One region of the Micromonospora sp. NPDC093243 genome, then DNA from elsewhere that is predicted to be linked to it. Evidence: riboswitches for the same ligand, from Rfam matches in the RefSeq annotation. Region 1 holds a riboswitch; each other region holds the start of a gene.

Region 1 (4,190 bases):
AGCAGGCCCTCGCCGAGCTGCGGGCGGGCAACCAGCGCTTCGTCACGGGCGCGCCGCGCCACCCGAACCAGGACGTCGAGCGCCGGGCCGAGGTGGCCGCCGAGCAACATCCGTTCGCGGTGATCGTCGGCTGCGCCGACTCACGGCTCGCCGCCGAGATCATCTTCGATCGCGGCCTGGGTGATCTCTTCGTGGTCCGCACCGCCGGGCACACCGCCGGTCCGGAGGTGCTGGGCAGCGTCGAGTACGCGGTCAGCGTGCTGGGCGTCCCGCTGGTGGTGGTGCTCGGGCACGACTCCTGCGGCGCGGTGCAGGCGGCCCGGGAGGCGGTCGCCACCGGCACCCCGCCGCCGGGACACCTCGGTGCGGTGGTGGACGCCGTGGTGCCCAGCCTCCGCCGGGCCGCCGCCGAGGGTGTGGACGACATCAACGGGATCGTGGACATCCACATCGCCCAGACCGTCGAGGCCCTGCTCGGCAACTCCGCGGTGCTGGCCACCGAGGTTGCCGGTGGTCGGTGCGCGGTGGTTGGCATGTCGTACCGGCTAGCCGCGGGTGAGGTGCGCCAGGTCGCCGAGGTGCCGGCGGGGGGATCCATCGCCCCGGTGGGCCTCGACGCGCCGGCGGCCGCCTAGCAGGGGCCGACCCCCGGCCCGCCGGCCGTGTGCGGTCAGCCCGCCAGAGGTACGCGAAGGGCCGCCCCGCGAGCGCGGAGCGGCCCTGTCGTGCGGATGTCGCTAGAGCAGCGACATGTGCACGTGGTCGGTGTGGTTGGAGGGCCCGCTGTAGGACTTCCAACCGGTCGCCGGGAACCAGATCTGCCTGTTCCAGATCACGTAGTAGATGCCGAGCCGGTCGGCGTTACGGATCAGGAACGCGGCCACGTTGTTGCCGTACATCCTGGTGTCGTTGTTGTGCCACGGCGCGAAGCCGCTCTTCTGCAGTGACCAGTCACAGGCGCGGCCCTTCGGGTGCTCCCACGGGCCGCCGGAGCGGTAGCAGCCGACGAACCGGTTGAAGCCGGCCCGCTTGACCTCCTTGTACGCGTGCAAGGTGCGCGGGGTGACGCAGCCGGAGGTGGTGGGGTCATCCTCGGAGCACGACTGGGGCTTCCAGTCCCCGTCGGCGGTCCGACCCGGGCCGATCCGGGCGACCGGCGAGGTGGCCGAGACCAGGCCCCCGGTGAAGCCCTTCCCACCGACCAGCGCCAGCGCCTTGTCCGCGTCGCGCTTCTGCTTGGCCATCACGGCGGTCTGCTTCTGCTGCTCGCGTACCTCGGCGTCGATCGCGAGCTTGGCCAGTTCGGCGCGGCTCTTGATGGCGTTGACCTTGGCGAGCTTCTGCCCGTTGACCAGGTTGAGCTCGTCGAGACCGGCGGCGCGCTGGACGAACGAGTCCGGCGCCTTGCTCTCCAGCAGCACGGCCATCGCGCCGATCCGCCCGGTGCGGTAGGACTGGGCGGCGATCTGGCCGACCTGCGGGGCCAGCGCGTCCAGCTCGTCCTGCGCCCGCTTCACCTCGAGGGCGAGTTCCAGCTGACGCTTCTTGGACTTCTCTAGCTTGATCTTGGCCGAGGAGTAGCTGCGGTTGGTCGCCTCGATCACGTCGTTGAGTAGCTTGGGCTCGCCGTCCTCCTCATGCCCGGAGGGGGTGTTCGGCTTGGGCGCGGCGGACGCCGGGAGGGGCCCGGCGAGCACGGCCAACGCGGCGAACACGGCCACCACAGGTGTCAACCAGCGGCGTAGGGGTGCCGTCACAGTGTTCCCTTCCATCGACCGCCGACCGGGTTAGCTGACGGGTTCGGGGCGGAAGTGGCCCCTACCGCTGGCGCGGATTCACCCCGGGTACCTGGGTTCCCGGTTCGCCCCTTGGCGATTGGGCGGTGGTACCGCAGGCGCCGCTGCGCGCCTTCGTCGGTAACCGGCAGCGAGGTTACCTGAGAGTCGACCCGGGGATCTACGTCCGGATGCCGACTAAAACCGTCATTTCGCCATTGCGCTGGGTGATCAGTGACGTGGTCGTCAGGTCGTGGGACCCGCCTGATCACGCTGCGGAGTGTCACCATGCGCTGTCTGTGCTCCTGTCCGGGTCGGGCCACCACTTCCGGGTGGCGGGGGATGGTTCCGGATCTCCGGCGGGACCGGGCCGACCCGCACCGAGCGCCTCCAGCGCCTCGGCCCGGTCCGGCGCCGGCCGGGCGGCCGGGGTGGCGGGAGGGTCGTCGCCGGTGCGTTCCGGCGGTCCGTGGTGACCGGCCGTGGTCACCAGCGCGGCCAGCGCGGTGGTCAGCGGTACGGCGGCGATCAGGCCCAGCGTGGCGACCGCGCTGCGGACGATCTCCTGGGCCAGGAACTCGCTGGTGAGGATCTGGCGAACCCCGCGGGAGTCGGCGGTCAGCAGGAGCAGTAGGGGCAGCGAGGCGCCGGCGTACGCCAGCACGATGGTGTTCACCGTCGAGGCGATGTGCGCCCGGCCGACCCGGGTCGCGGCACGGTAGAGCTGGCGGCGGGACAGGCCCGGGTTCGCGTGGGCCAACTCGGTGACCGTGGCCGCCTGGGTGACCGTGACGTCGTCGAGCACGCCGAGTGAGCCGATGATGATGCCGGCCAGCAGCAGGCCGTGCAGGTCCACGTCGGCCTGGAACATCGACAGCGTGGTGGCCTCCTCGCTGCCGAAACCGGTGAGGTGGGTGGCGGCGGTGGCCAGGGTGCCGAGCAGCCCGGTGAGCACCAGGCTGCCCAGGGTGCCGAGCACGGCCACCGAGGTCTGCGCGGTGATCCCGTGCGTCAGGTAGAGCACCACGAACATGATCAGCGCGGCGCCGACCACCGCGACCAGCAGGGGTGACCGGCCCGCGCTGATTCCGGGGAGGACGAAGGCGAGCAGGATGGCGAAGCTGGCGGCCAGGCCGGCGAGCGCGGCCACCCCACGCCACCGGCCGAACGCGACGATGGCGGCGGCGAAGACGACGGCCAGCCAGATCAGTGGCGTGCCCCGCTGGTGCTCCGCGATGTTCCAGCTGCTCGACGTCGGATCGGTCGGATCGGTCAGCTCGACCAGGATGATCTCGTCGCCGGCCTCCACCCGTGGCGCCCCCGGACCGGCCGGAATCGGGGTCTGCACCTGCTGCCCGGCGGCCGGGCCGGTGTCCACCCGTACGCTCACCGTGCCGCAGGGTTCCGACCCGGTCTCGGGCGCGCCCTCGGGGACCTCCGGCGCGGGCGGGCAGGACTCGCTCACCACCCGGGTGACCGTGCCGTGGTAGCGCGGCACGTCGGCACCGGCCTCCGGCTCGGGCGAGTTCCAGGGCCAGAGCACCAGAGCGGCCACCACGGTGGCGAGGACGAGGGGGACCACCGTCGCGACGAGGATCCGTCGCACCCGGGGCGGGGTGGACGGAGCGGGACGGGTGTGGTCGGCGCCCAATGCGAGTCTCCCAACGAATCCGAGGCGGGGTACGTACCGGCGGGGCGAACGGTTCAGCGCCGCCGGACGACCACCGGGGTAGGCGCCTCGGATGGCGCCAGGGTGGTGCGACGGTGACCCGCCGTGAGCGCGGGGCCCGGCCGGTTCCGGCCGCGGGCGGCGGACGATGCCCGACGGTGCGGTCGGGCCGGACGGTGCGGGATCCGGAGAGCCATCGTCGGAATGCTAACCAGGTCCGGCCGACGCCGCCCTTCGCGTGGGGCGGTGTCGGGGCACCGCATGCCGGTGAAGGTGCCCGCCGGGCCGGCCGGGCGGGCATGGTGGAGGCATGCCCGTGCACCCGCGATCGCCGGAGCCGGATCACGGCACCTCCGCGCCCGCTCCGCCGCGGCGCGGTCGTCCGGGGCGCGGTGGACCCGCCGGCCGGCCGGCCCACGACGGCCACGCCGGGCCGGCGGAGCCCGACGACCACGGCGCGCCGGCCGACCGCGAGAACCAGGCCGAACCGACCGGGCACGACAGCCACGCCGGGCCGGCGGGGCACGACAGGCAGGCCGGGCACGACGGCCAGCCCGGGCACGACGGCCGGGCCGGCGACGACAGCGACGCCGGGCGGGCCGGGCGCGGCGGGCCTGCGGGTCACGGCGGGCACGACAAGCACGCCGGGCACGACCCGGAGATGTTCCGGCGGCGGTTCTGGCTCTGTCTGCTGCTCACGGTGCCGGTCGTGGTCACCAGCCACATGGTGATGGAGTGGTTCGGTT
Region 2 (4,190 bases), 460 kb from region 1:
TCTATCGAACAAATGTACGAGGAGCGACCGCGACGCGCTGGTCACCGGCACCGGATCCGGCCTTCCTGACGGGCCTCGCTATGGTGGTCCGATGCTGCTCTCCGACCGCGACCTGGTCACCGAGATCAAGGCCGGCACGCTCGGGTTGGAGCCGTTCGAGCCCACCCTGGTGCAACCGTCGAGCATCGACGTACGCCTCGACCGGCTCTTCCGGGTCTTCAACAACCACCTCTACACCCACATCGATCCGGCGATGCAGCAGGACGACCTGACCTCGGTGGTCGAGGTGCCCGACGGGGAGCCGTTCGTGCTGCACCCGGGGGAGTTCGTGCTCGCCTCGACCCTCGAGGTGATCTCGCTCGGCGAGCAGCTCGCCGGCCGGCTGGAGGGCAAGTCGAGCCTCGGCCGGCTGGGCCTGCTGACCCACTCCACCGCCGGCTTCATCGACCCGGGCTTCTCCGGCCACGTGACGCTGGAGCTGTCCAACGTGGCCAACCTGCCGATCACCCTCTGGCCGGGCATGAAGATCGGGCAGCTCTGCATCTTCCGGCTCTCCTCGCCGGCCGAGCACCCGTACGGCTCGGCCGTCTACGGTTCGCGCTACCAGGGCCAGCGGGGCCCGACCCCGAGCCGCTCCTGGCAGAACTGGCGCGCCTGGCCCACCCGCTGATCCCCGCACAGCTCGGCTGACCACAGAGCGCGTCGCCGGTGACGAAGGGCCCGCTCCGGCAACGGAGCGGGCCCTTCTCTCAGGTACGCGGGTCAGCCGGGTCGGCCGTAGCTGTGGATCGGGCCGTCGTCGACCTTCTTCATCTTGACCGGTACGCCCGCCTGGGAGGCGTGCACCACCCAGCCGCCGCCGACGTACATGCCGACGTGGTGGATGTCGCTGTAGTAGAAGACGAGGTCACCGGCGCGCAGGTTGGCCCGACTGACGTTCTTGGTCACCCGGCTCTGCTGCGCGGCGTTGTGCGGCAGCGAGACCCCGGCCTTCGCCCAGGCGGCGAGCATCAGCCCTGAGCAGTCGTACGAGTTCGGGCCCTCGGCGCCCCACACGTAGGGCTTGCCGATCTGGGCGCAGGCGAACTTGACCGCGGTGCCGGCGGCCCCGCCCGGATAGCTGGCCGGGCAGGGGGCGGGCCGCAGCGAACCGCCGCCGCCGTTGCCGTACACCTTGATCCGGAGCTTCTGCAGCCGGTCGATCTCGGCGTTGATCTGCTTCTTCTTGGCCGCGAGCTGGGCCTCGGTCCGGGTGAGCTGGGCGACCATCTCGTCGAGCGGCGCCTTCTGCCGGGCCAGCTGATCGCGCAGGTTGGCAACCTGCTGCACGTCCTGCTGCTGGTTGTGGGCGAACCGGTCGAGCAGCTCGAGCTGCCCGACCACCTCGCTCGGGTTCTGGCTGCCGAGCACGGCGTTGATGGTGAGGACGTTCTCGCCCTTGTACGCGCGTACCGCGAGCGCGCTGACCTTGTCCATGGCCTGGTCGACCTGGAGTTGCAGCGGCTTGATCCGGGCACCCAACGCGTCGGCCTGCTTGCGCTTGGCGGCGAGGTCCTGCCGGGTGGCGTTGTGCCGCTCGATGATGGGTTCGAGCTTGTTCCAGTCCTCGTCGATCTGGCGCTCGATCTCGGCGACCGACGGGTCGGCGTGGGCCGCCTTGGCGCCGCCGGTCAGGACGACGGCGACACCGAGCAGTGCGGCGAGAATGAGGGTGAAGCGGGACCAGCGTGGGCGCGGCGCAACCGTCGCCGGGCCGGCTGTCGCCGGCCACCGGGACGGAGGCCGCGGGGCATGGTGGGCCACCGGGCTTCGGGCTCCTTCTTCCTGACCGCCTACCGGGTTAGCTGACGGGTTCGGGCGGGAAGGTAGGCGCCCTACCGCAGTGACTGCGGATTCACCCCGGAAACCTGGGTCCCCGGCTCGCTCGCGAGCGACTCGGCGGTGTCGGACCGTTACCGCCCCGGCTGGACGGAACTGTTGGCGGGCCGACGAATGACCAGAGTAGAGATGGTCGTTATCGATCCGCAACCCATGGGGCCGTGACACTCCGTACCCGGGTCGCGGTGGCGCACCCTCGGTCCGTCATGAAGATTTCCTACCGTGAATGTTGATAGATGGAAAGGTATTGACGCAGTGGTCGCGGCGGGGCCAAGGTGACCCCATCCCTACCCGTCCGACCTGGGGGGTTCGATGCACCGTTCAACCCTGTCGAGGAGCAGACTCGCCCTGCTCACCGCCGCCGTGGTCACGGCCACGACAGCGGTGCCACTCGGTGGCGTCCCGGCCGCGGCCGCGTCGCCCGACGACCGCCAGCAGCAGTACGCCGCCGCGGCGGCGGAGTACGGCGTACCGGAGAACGTCCTGCTCGGCGTCTCGTACCTGGAGTCCCGCTGGGACACCCACGCCGGCACGCCGAGCACCAGCGGCGGCTTCGGTCCGCTGCACCTGACCGACGTCGCGCACGTCACGTCGCAGCCCGCCGGCTTCCATGTCGACGCGCACGAGGACCCACGCGGTGACGAGTCCCGACCGTTCACCGTCACCGCGCCGGCCGGCGCCACCACGAGCAGGAACGCCCCGCTCGCCGCCGCGGTGCAGACCCTGCAGGCCGCCGCCGCGCTCACCGGCGCGAGCGTCGACGCCCTCCGATCCGATCCGGCCACCAACATCCGCGGCGGCGCCGCGCTGCTCGCCGCGTACCAGCGGGAGCTCGGCGGCCCGCTCGGCGCGGCGAGCGACCCGGCCGCGTGGTACGGCGCGGTCGCCCGCTACTCGGGCGCCGACACCGAGGAGACCGCCGCGGCCTTCGCCGACGAGGTGTACGACCAACTCCGCTCCGGTGCGAGCCGCCGCACCGACGACGGCCACCAGGTCACCCTCGCCGCCCGGGCGGTCAGCCCCGACCAGTCCGGGCTGCACCGGCTCGGGCTGCGTCGGGCGGAGCGACCGGACGGGCTGGAGTGCCCGGTCGGCCTCGGCTGCGAGTGGATCCCGGCACCGTACGAGAAGTACGGCCCGGGCGCCGGCGACTACGGCAACCACGACCTGGGCAACCGTCCGGCGCAGCAGAAGCTGGAGTACATCGTCATCCACGACACCGAGGGCTACTACGGCCCCAGCGTCGGGTTGGTACAGCAGGCCGACTACCTGGGCTGGCACTACACGCTGCGTTCGGTCGACGGGCACGTCGCCCAGCACATCAAGGCCAAGGACGTCGGCTGGCAGGCCGGCAACTGGTACGTCAACGCGAAGTCCATCGGCATCGAGCACGAGGGTTTCGCCGGGCACGGCACCTGGTACACCGAGGCGATGTACCGGGCCTCGGCCAAGCTCGTGCGGCACCTGGCGCTGCGGTTCAACATCCCGCTGGACCGGCAGCACATCATCGGGCACGACAACGTCCCGGGCACGGTGGCGTCCACCGTCGCCGGGATGCACTGGGACCCGGGCCCCTACTGGGACTGGTCGCACTACTTCGACCTGCTCCGGGCGCCGTTCCGGACCACCGGCACGGCCCGGACCGGCCTGGTCACCATCGACCCGGACGTCACCACCAACCGGCCGGCCTTCATCGGGTGCAACCAGCAGCCGCCCGGCGTGCCGACCCCGCCGCCGCCGGCCGAGCCCTGCCCGCTGCGCGGCTCGTCCGCGGTGATCCTGCACAGCGCGCCCAGCCACGACGCGCCGCTCGTCAACGACCTCGGTGAGCGGCCGGACGGCACACCGGACACCATGTACATCTCGGACCACGGTGCCCGCGCCTCGGCGGGGCAGACATACGCGGTGGCCGAGGTGCGCGGCGACTGGACCGCGATCTGGTACCTCGGCCAGAAGGCGTGGTTCCACAATCCCGCCACGGCGCGGACCGCGAAGTGGGCCACCGGCTTCGTGGTGACTCCCCGGCCGGGGAAGGCGACCGTGCCGGTCTACGGGCGGGCCTACCCGGAGCAGGCGGCCTATCCGGCCGGGGTGCCCTACCAGACGATCTCGCCGTTGCAGTACACCTTCGCCGCCGGGCAGCGGTACGCCCTCGGCGGGATCGTGCCGAGCGAGTACTACCGGGCGGTCACGTTCGACGGGTCGTCGCCCGGCGACTGGACCGTCATCCGCGGTGACCTGCGGTACGCGCAGATCCAGTTCGGCCACCGGGTCATGTACGTCAACCTGGACGACGTGCTGCTGCTCCCGTC
Region 3 (4,190 bases), on a different contig from region 1:
CGGGTGCTGGAGCGGGCGGTGCGCGACGCCGTGCCGGACGGCCCCACCGAGCTGCGACTGCTCTACCGGGGCACGCTGCTCCGGCTGGACCGCCGGGAGCTGGACGGGATCCGGGAGCGCGCGCTGCACCGGGGGGCGCGCCGCAACGAGGTGCGCCGGGCCGGCTTCGACGGCGTCTTCGCCGCCCTCTGGGCGCAGGCCCGCCGGCTGGGCATCGGCCGGCTGCCGGAGCAGCGCGCCTTCGAGGACGAGATCGCCGAGCGACCGGAGTTCCGGGAGTTCCTGAAGGCCTGGTGGCCACGGCTGCACCCGCGGCACGTGCTGGGCTGGCTGGCCCGCCCGGAGCGGCTGCGCCGCTACGCCGGCGGCATCCTCGCCGGCGGCGAGATCCGGCTGCTGGACGCGGCGTACCGGACGCTGGACGCCGAGGGGCTGACCATCGCCGACATCGCGCTCCTCGACGAGCTGGACGCGATGCTCGGCCAGCCGGTGCGGCCCGCCCGGGCGAAGCGTGACCCGTACCAGCTCGCCGGCGGGGTGCGGGAGTTGAGCACCTTCGCCGACCGGCAGCGAGCCGCCCGGGAGGCGGCCCGGCAGCGCCCGGAGGACTACCGGGAGTACGCGCACGTGGTGGTGGACGAGTCGCAGGACGTCTCGCCGATGCAGTGGCGAATGATCGGCCGGCGCGGCCGGCTGGCGTCCTGGACGGTGGTCGGCGATCCGGCGCAGACGGCGTGGACCGGCGACCCGGCGGAGCTGACCCGGGCCCGCGACCACGCGCTGGGCCGGCGGCGCCGGCAGCAGTTCACCCTCACCACCAACTACCGCAACTCGGCAGAGATCTTCGCGGTGGCGGCGGCCGAGATCCGCCGGCTCTATCCGGATCTCACGTTGCCGAGCGCGGTCCGCTCGACCGGGGTCGACCCGGTCGAGCTGGTGGTGCCCGCGACCGAGGTGCGGACCGCCACCGTGGCGGCGGTGACCACGCTGCTCGGCGAGGTGGAGGGGACGGTCGGCGTGATCACGCCGGTGCCGCGCCGGGACGAGGTGGCCGGCTGGCTCGGCGCGCTCAACGCTCCCCGGCTGCAGGTGGTGACCAGCCTGGAGGCCAAGGGCATGGAGTACGACGGGGTGGTGCTGGTCGCGCCGAGCGAGATCCGGGCCGACCCGGGCTCGGGCGTCCGGACGCTCTACGTGGCGCTCTCCCGGGCCACCCAGCGGCTCACCACGATCGACCCGACCGGCTGACATCGTGCGCGGCACGGCCGCCACTGAGCGCGGTCAATTACTTGCACACATAGCAATGTGAGCATATATTTGACCGGTCCGGACCGTCGGCGGAGGGTGAGTTGGTGGGCGCAGGTCATGACCACCACGGGTCGGTGGCGAACGCCGCGCAGCATCACCGTGGCCGGCTCTGGGCGGCCTTCGCCCTGCTGAGCGGCCTGATGGTGGTCGAGGCCGTGGCCGCGTTCCGCACCGGCTCGCTGGCCCTGCTCTCCGACGCCGGGCACATGTTCACCGACGTGCTCGGCATCGGCATGGCGCTCGCCGCGATCACCGCCAGCCGGCACGCCAACCAGGATCCGCAACGCACCTTCGGCCTCTACCGGCTCGAGGTGCTCGCCGCGCTGGCGAACGCCGTCCTGCTCTCCGGCGTCGCGGTCTACGTGGTGGTCGAGGCAGTCGGCCGCTTCGGCGACCCGCCGGAGGTGCTGGCCGGTCCGGTGCTGGTGGTGGCCACGCTGGGCCTGCTCGCCAACCTGGGCGCCTTCGCGCTGCTGCGCTCGGCCGCCCGGGAGAGCATCAACCTGCAGGGCGCCTACCTCGAGGTGCTCGGCGACCTGCTCGGCTCGCTCGGCGTGATCGGCGCGGCGGCGCTCATCGCGGTGACCGACTGGTGGTGGGCCGACCCGCTGGTCGCGGTGGCCATCGGCGTGTTCATCCTGCCCCGCACCTGGCGGCTCGGGCGGGCCGCGGTCCGCATCCTGGTCCAGGCCGCCCCGGAGCACCTGCAGGTGACCGCCGTGCACGACCGGTTGGTCGAGGTGCCCGGCGTGGCCGGCGTCCACGACCTGCACGTCTGGACGCTCACCTCGGGCATGGAGGTGGCCTCCGCGCACCTCACCATGTCGCCCGGGGCCGACGTCGGCGCGGTGCTCGCCGCCGCCCGGACGGCGCTCAGCGAGGACTTCCACATCGAGCACGCCACCTTGCAGATCGAGCCCGGAGCTACCTCCGGGGCCTGCGGGCCGGTGGAGTGGTGATGAGGGCAGTCTTAATTCAAGGTGGCTATCGTCCGCTTACGCCGGATTTTCCGGTAACCACAGCAACACCCTCCGTCACTTCTGCTGCACAGGTCGCCCTGGCACCGGTAGGCTCGGTCCCGGCCTCCGCCAGGCGGCGCCCATCGGCGCCGGCGGTGACCGTCGCCTAATCGCCACACGGCGAGCCGGGGAACCACGTTCGTGGGGTGCATCCGCGTCAGCGGTAGGGATCTTCCGTCCCGAACCCGTCAGCTAACCCGGTCGGCGGCTGACGGAAGGACATGTGCATGCCACCAGTGGCACCCGTACGACGACGCGCCGCCCGAATGGCGGCCCTGATCGTCGCGACGCTCGCCCTCGGCGTCGCGATCGCCCCCGGCACCGCCGCCGGGGCCGCTCCCCCGGCCGGTCAGCTCGCGGCGGCCCCCGGGCAGGACGAAGAGGGCGGCACCCCCGCACTGCGGGCTCAGCTCGAGGCGGCCAGCAAGGGCTACCTCGACGCGAAGAGCGCACTCGACCGGTCGGTGAAGCGCCAGCAGCAGCTCGGCACCGAGCTGAAGACCACCGAGGCCGAGCTGAGCGTGCGTAGCGGCAAGGTCGGCGAGATCGCCGGCGTGGCCTACCGCACCGGCCGGCTCGGCGCGATGTCGGCGCTGCTCAACAGCGGCTCCCCGGACGGCTTCATGGACCGGGCCGCCGCCCTGGACGCGGTGGCCGCCAACGAGGACCGGGTGCTGCGCGAGCTGCTGGCCACCCGGGACGAGGCGAACCGGACCCGGGCCGCGCTGGACGGCGAGATCCGCGAGCAGCGCAAGCAGGTCACCGTGATGGCCAAGCGGAAGGAGCAGGCCGAGCGCGCGTTGACCGTGGCCAACAACAACGCCACCCGGGCCGCGGACGTCTCCAACCGGGGCACCTCCACCGCGACGGCCACTCCGGCCCGGCGCAACTCCGACGGCTCCTGGCCCTCGGAGTCGTGCAGCGTCAACGACCCCACCCCGGCCAGCGGCTGCATCACCCCGCGCACGCTGCACGCGCTCAACCAGGCCAAGGCGGCCGGCTTCACCCGGTACGTCTCCTGCCACCGCAACGGTGGCTCGGGCGAGCACCCGAAGGGTCGAGCCTGCGACTTCGCCGCGCAGAAGAGCGGCTTCGGCGGCGACGCCACCGGCGGAGACAAGACCTACGGCAACAACCTGGCGGCGTACTTCATCCGCAACTCCGACCGGCTCGCCGTGCTCTACGTGATCTGGTATCGGCAGATCTGGCTGCCCAGCAGCGGCTGGAAGTCGTACAGCGGGGCGGGCGGAGACCCGTCCAGCGATCACACCAACCACGTGCACCTATCGGTCTACTGACCCGGCCCGCCGGGCGGTCCGGACCACGGGCCGCCCGGCGTACGCACGCCGGAGCGTCGCCACCGGCCGCGCTACGTCACCGGACGTAGCCGAGGTGTCGTCGGTCGCCGGACGAATCGACGGGCCCGCGCGGGCAGCATCGGCGGCATGACCCGGATACCGCCACGCACCCGCAAGGCGCTGCTCACGCTGCACCTGGTCACCTCGCTCGGGTGGCTCGGCACCGACCTGGTCCTGCTCACCCTCGGCATCTCCGTGCAGCGGGGCGCCGACCCGGCGGTGGTCTACCCGGTCGCCGCGCTGATCGGCACTGCCCTCTTCGCCCCGCTCAGCATGCTGGTCTGGTTGGTGGGCGTGGCCAGCGCGCTGCTCACCCCGTGGGGACTGCTACGGCACCGCTGGGTGCTGGTCAAGCTGCTCATCACGACGGTGATGGTCGGGCTGGTGCTGCTGCTGCTCACGCCGAACCTGCGCGCCGCCGGGGAACTCGGCGCCACCCTGCCGTCGCGGGACCGGGCCGACCTGGTGATCGCGCCCGCCGTGTCCACCACTTTGATGATCATTG
Region 4 (4,190 bases), on a different contig from region 1:
TGTCGGTGGCGTACATCCTGGTCATCACGGCGGCGGCCGACGCCGACGTACGTGGCCGGCGCTCGCCGTGGCGGTCCCGCCCGATGATCTGGCTCGGCGAGGTGTCGTTCGCCTTCTATCTGGTGCACGTCTTCGTGATGATGACCGTGCTGCGGCTGACGGGCGACTGGGGCGTCGGGCTGCCCGGCTGGCGCGGACCGGCGGTGGTGCTCGGCTTCCTGCTGCTGAACCTGGTGCTCGCCGGGCTGCTGCACCGCTACGTCGAGATGCCGATGATGCGCCGGCTCGCGCCGCGCCGGCGGGCCCGCCCGGCCGACACCGCGCCGCCCGCCGCGCCGAGCGCCACGGTCACCGCGCCGCCCGCCGCGCCGCCCGCCACGGTCACCGTTCCGGCGCCGCGCGCGGGCGACGCGGCCCCCGCCGACCAGCCGGCGTACGTCGAGTCGCGCTGAGGCCGTCCACCCTGGTCAGAGCCCTCGGCGCGGCGTCGGCGACACGCCCGTCACCCGATGCGACCCAGCGGCGCCGACGGTAGCGTGGTGCCGTGCCTTCCGTCGCGCTCACCTGTCCCCTGTGGTGGGTCGCGCGATGGGCGGCCCGGCTACTGGCCAGCCTCGCGGTCCTCGGCGCCCTGAGCCTGGGTGCGTCGGCCACCGACGCGCCGGCGCCGGTGGTGGCGCCGGTGGCCGGCCCGGTCGCGGGGCACCACGCCGGCGCCGACGACGCGCTGGCCGCCGAGCAGCGGGTTCCCACCGGCGTTCTGCCCTCCGCAGTGGCCGGTCCGGCCGCACCCCCGCCGGCTGGCACCTCGACCGTGGTGGTCGCCGCGGCCGCCCAGTCGCCGCTCTCGGCCGCGCCGGCCGCCCGGGCTCCCCGGGCCCCACCCGCCGCCTGATCCCACCCGGGCGAGCCGCCCGCCGCCGCGCCTGTCGAACCTCCCCGCCGCGCCCGCTCGGCGAACCGATCCGGCCTGTTCCGCTGTCCCAGCTCGAGGCAGCCCGACAGTGGCCCGCGATCACGCCGGAAGCCCCGCGGTTCCGCACCCGCCTCCGCTGCCCGTTAGGTGCCGTCAATGGAGAAGACCGTCCTCTACCAGTTCCTGATCGAGGTGCCGCAGGCCGCCGCCATCTGGTCGGTCCTGCTGGTGCTGGCCCTCACCGTGCTCACCGTGCTGGTCGCCCGTCCCGAGCGCGACCGGCCGGACGACACCCCGCCCGCCGTCCCGACCGAGCGGGAGCTGGCCGCGGCCGACGCCGCCGACCTGCGCCGCTACGCCGACGAGGTGACCGTCGCGGCTGCCGGGGCCGCGCAGACCGCCCGGCGACGGCGCGCGGACTGGCTGGCCGCTCAGGCCGAGGCCGAGCGGGCCTGGACGGCGTACGACGAGGCGGAGACCGCCGCCCGGCGGTTCGCCGGCGCTGGCGCGTTCGGTTCGCCCAGGACACCGCACACCCCCGCCGAGTACGCGGCCCGGGAGCGGCACCTGCACCGGTCCGCCACGGCGGCGCACTGGCGCGGCGAGCTGACCCTGCGGCAGCTCGGCGACGTGCTGGCCCACCGCGACGGCTGGGATCCCCGGCGGCACCCGGTCGAGCAGGAGGTGCTGCTGGCCCGGGTGATCCGGGACGGCAAGCTGGCCGAGCACCGCGCCGCGGCGCAGCGGGAGCGGTCGGCGTGGCGGGACGCCGAACTGGCCGCCGAGTCGGCCCGGACCCTCGCCGCCGAGGCTTGTGCGGCGGCGGCCCGGCTCCGGCCGGCCCGGGTGCCGGCGCCCCGCCCGTCCGAGGCCACCGGCGCCGCGCGGGCCACCGTCGGGCGCTGGCGGCCGGCCCGGGTGGGCTGATCCGGCGATTGTTCCGTGACCCCGGCCACAGAGCGCCGGAAACGGTCAGCCGGAACAGTCCGCACCAATCTCGCGGGGGTTCCGAGGCCGTTGTCGTCGACCTGTCCGATTGTCGCCCTCCGGTGCCGGCAGAACTGCTCGTCCCATTGAGTCACGCCAGTGTCCGTACGCGCAAAAAAAATTATCATGATCGACGTTTACGCAGGTGGGTAAGGGTTGGCAGGGCCCATACCTACCAGTAATGTCGGCCCGTCCGGTGCGGTAACCGATCGCAAGAGGCGACGCCGCGCCGACCCGCCTAATCGAGTTCCACGAGCCGGGGACCCACATGCAGTTCCGGGGTGAATCCGCGAGCCACGGCCCGCGGTAGGGCGATCTTCCCGCCCGAATCCGTCAGCTAACCCGGTCGGCGGTGTCGGAAGGAGTTCCATCCTCGTGTCATCCGCTCCCACCCCTTGGTCGTCCCCACCCCTCCACGGCACCGCGGTGCCCGCGCTCGCCCGCCCCGTAGCGGCGAGCTGACCCCGGCACCCGCGTCTCCCGCCCGGCCACCCGGGCGTTCCCCTGAGCGGTCCACCACCCGCGGACGAGATCCGCGCGGTCCTGCCTGCCTGTCCTCGGACGCGGGCACGGTGCGTCGCTCTTCCCCTCAGTCGTGGAGGATCCCGTGAAGCACACCCTCAAGCGTCAGCTCCGTCGTCTCGCCACCCAGCGCCCGTTGCAGGTCGCCGCCGCGTCCGCCGCGGCGTTGGTGCTCGCGTCCAGCGCCGGCGCGATGCTGCACAACGGCGACGACAAGCCCGCCACCCAGCACGCCTCGGCCTCGGTGGCCGAACTGCGCAGTGACAGCGTCGCCTCCCGGGGCGACGCCCGGACCAGCCCCTCGACCAGCAGCTCGCCGTCGACCGCCGCGCCGTCGGCCGCCAGCCCGGCGCCCGCGGTCAAGAAGGCCGTCGACCCCGACCTCACCCGCAAGCCGGAGCCGCCGAAGCCGCCGGCGAGCAAGATCCTGGACTACGACTACCAGGCCCAGACCACGTACTTCTACTGCGGCCCGGCCGCCACCCGCAACGCGCTCAGCGCCGCCGGGATCGAGCGCAGCCAGGACGCCCTGGCCACGCAGCTGGGCACCACCGAGATGGGCACCAACTCCGCCGAGGACACCACCCGGGTGCTGAACGCGGTGGTCAAGGGCGACCCGTACCGGACCCGGATGTTCCCGGGCGCGCCCAGCCCCGCCCAGATGGACCGGCTCCAGGCCGACGTGGTGGCCGCGGTCAGCGACGGGCGCGGCGTGGTCGCGAACATCGTCGGCGACGCCACCGACGTCGACGGTGGGTGGCACTCCTTCTCCGGCGGGCACTACATCGCCGTGGTCGGCTACCGGGACAACGGCCGGACCGTGAAGATCGCCGACTCGGCGAACCCGGCGGTGCCGTCGTACTGGATCACGACCATCGACCTGGCGAACTGGATGGCCACGCGCGGCTACTCCGCCTGAGCAACGCAACAGGACATCGGGCGCCGGCTCCCTCAGGGGGCCGGCGCCCGCTGCGTTGGTAGGCGGAATCCCTGTCGGATCCGCTACCTCCGGCTGCCCTCCGCCGACCGGGCACTCGCCCGGCAGCCGGGCCGGTGGCACACTGCGGACCATGGTCGATGACACCGGTACCCGCGCCGACCGCCAGCCCGTCCTGCTGCTGCTGCACGGGCTGGGCGCCACCGGCGAGGTGTGGCTGCCCTGGGCGCCGCTGCTCGAGAGCCGGTGGGCCGGACGGTGGCTCGCCCCGGACCTCGCCGGGCACGGCTGGTCACCGCCGCTGCCGGCGTACTCCTTCGACGCGCTGGCCGAGCGGGTCGCCGCCGCGCTGGCGCCGGGCGACCGGTTGGTCGTGCTGGGGCACTCGTTGGGCGGCGTGGTCGGGCTGGCGCTGGCCGCCAGGGCCACCGGGTTGCCCGTGGACGCGGTGATCGGCCTCGGCATCAAGGCCGTCTGGTCCGAGGCCGAGCTGGACAAGGCCGGCGAGCTGGCGACCCGACCGGTCACCTGGTTCGCCAGCCGGGACGAGGCCGCCCGCCGCTACCTGCGGGTCTCCGGGCTGGCCGGGCTGCTGCCGCCGGACCACCCGGTGACCGAGGCCGGGTTGCGCCAGGTCGACGGGCGCTGGCGGCTGGCCATGGACCCGGGGGCGTTCGCGGTGGGCAAGCCGGACCTGCCCGCCCTGCTGGCCGGGACCGACGTGCCGGTGCTGCTCGCCCGGGGCGAACACGACCCGATGGTCACCGACGCGCAGCTCAAGGAGCTGGGGGTGCCGGTCGCCACGCTGCCCGGGCTCGGCCACAACGC

Evidence for each region. Region 1 has a riboswitch for cyclic di-AMP ahead of ACIP9D_RS07655 (hypothetical protein). Riboswitches for the same ligand answer to the same signal wherever they lie in the genome.
Region 2: another riboswitch for cyclic di-AMP. It lies ahead of ACIP9D_RS05435 (NlpC/P60 family protein); the one in region 1 lies ahead of ACIP9D_RS07655 (hypothetical protein).
Region 3: another riboswitch for cyclic di-AMP. It lies ahead of ACIP9D_RS27875 (hypothetical protein); the one in region 1 lies ahead of ACIP9D_RS07655 (hypothetical protein).
Region 4: another riboswitch for cyclic di-AMP. It lies ahead of ACIP9D_RS24245 (C39 family peptidase); the one in region 1 lies ahead of ACIP9D_RS07655 (hypothetical protein).

What each region holds. Positions count from the first base shown of each region.
Region 1 is NZ_JBIVNT010000002.1:616,325-620,514, forward strand. Features, by position in the region: gene ACIP9D_RS07650 (carbonic anhydrase) at 1-635, shown strand, start outside; gene ACIP9D_RS07655 (hypothetical protein) at 738-1,757, opposite strand; cyclic di-AMP (ydaO/yuaA leader) riboswitch at 1,761-1,892, opposite strand; gene ACIP9D_RS07660 (YibE/F family protein) at 2,059-3,426, opposite strand; gene ACIP9D_RS07665 (heavy metal translocating P-type ATPase) at 3,755-4,190, shown strand, end outside.
Region 2 is NZ_JBIVNT010000002.1:151,940-156,129, reverse strand. Features, by position in the region: gene dcd (dCTP deaminase) at 92-670, shown strand; gene ACIP9D_RS05435 (NlpC/P60 family protein) at 763-1,803, opposite strand; cyclic di-AMP (ydaO/yuaA leader) riboswitch at 1,816-1,951, opposite strand; gene ACIP9D_RS05430 (N-acetylmuramoyl-L-alanine amidase) at 2,191-4,190, shown strand, end outside.
Region 3 is NZ_JBIVNT010000009.1:190,152-194,341, reverse strand. Features, by position in the region: gene ACIP9D_RS27885 (AAA family ATPase) at 1-1,248, shown strand, start outside; gene ACIP9D_RS27880 (cation diffusion facilitator family transporter) at 1,353-2,267, shown strand; cyclic di-AMP (ydaO/yuaA leader) riboswitch at 2,421-2,550, shown strand; gene ACIP9D_RS27875 (hypothetical protein) at 2,555-3,625, shown strand; gene ACIP9D_RS27870 (hypothetical protein) at 3,773-4,190, shown strand, end outside.
Region 4 is NZ_JBIVNT010000007.1:199,213-203,402, reverse strand. Features, by position in the region: gene ACIP9D_RS24260 (acyltransferase) at 1-452, shown strand, start outside; gene ACIP9D_RS24255 (hypothetical protein) at 545-895, shown strand; gene ACIP9D_RS24250 (hypothetical protein) at 1,073-1,843, shown strand; cyclic di-AMP (ydaO/yuaA leader) riboswitch at 2,129-2,270, shown strand; gene ACIP9D_RS24245 (C39 family peptidase) at 2,499-3,344, shown strand; gene ACIP9D_RS24240 (alpha/beta fold hydrolase) at 3,496-4,190, shown strand, end outside.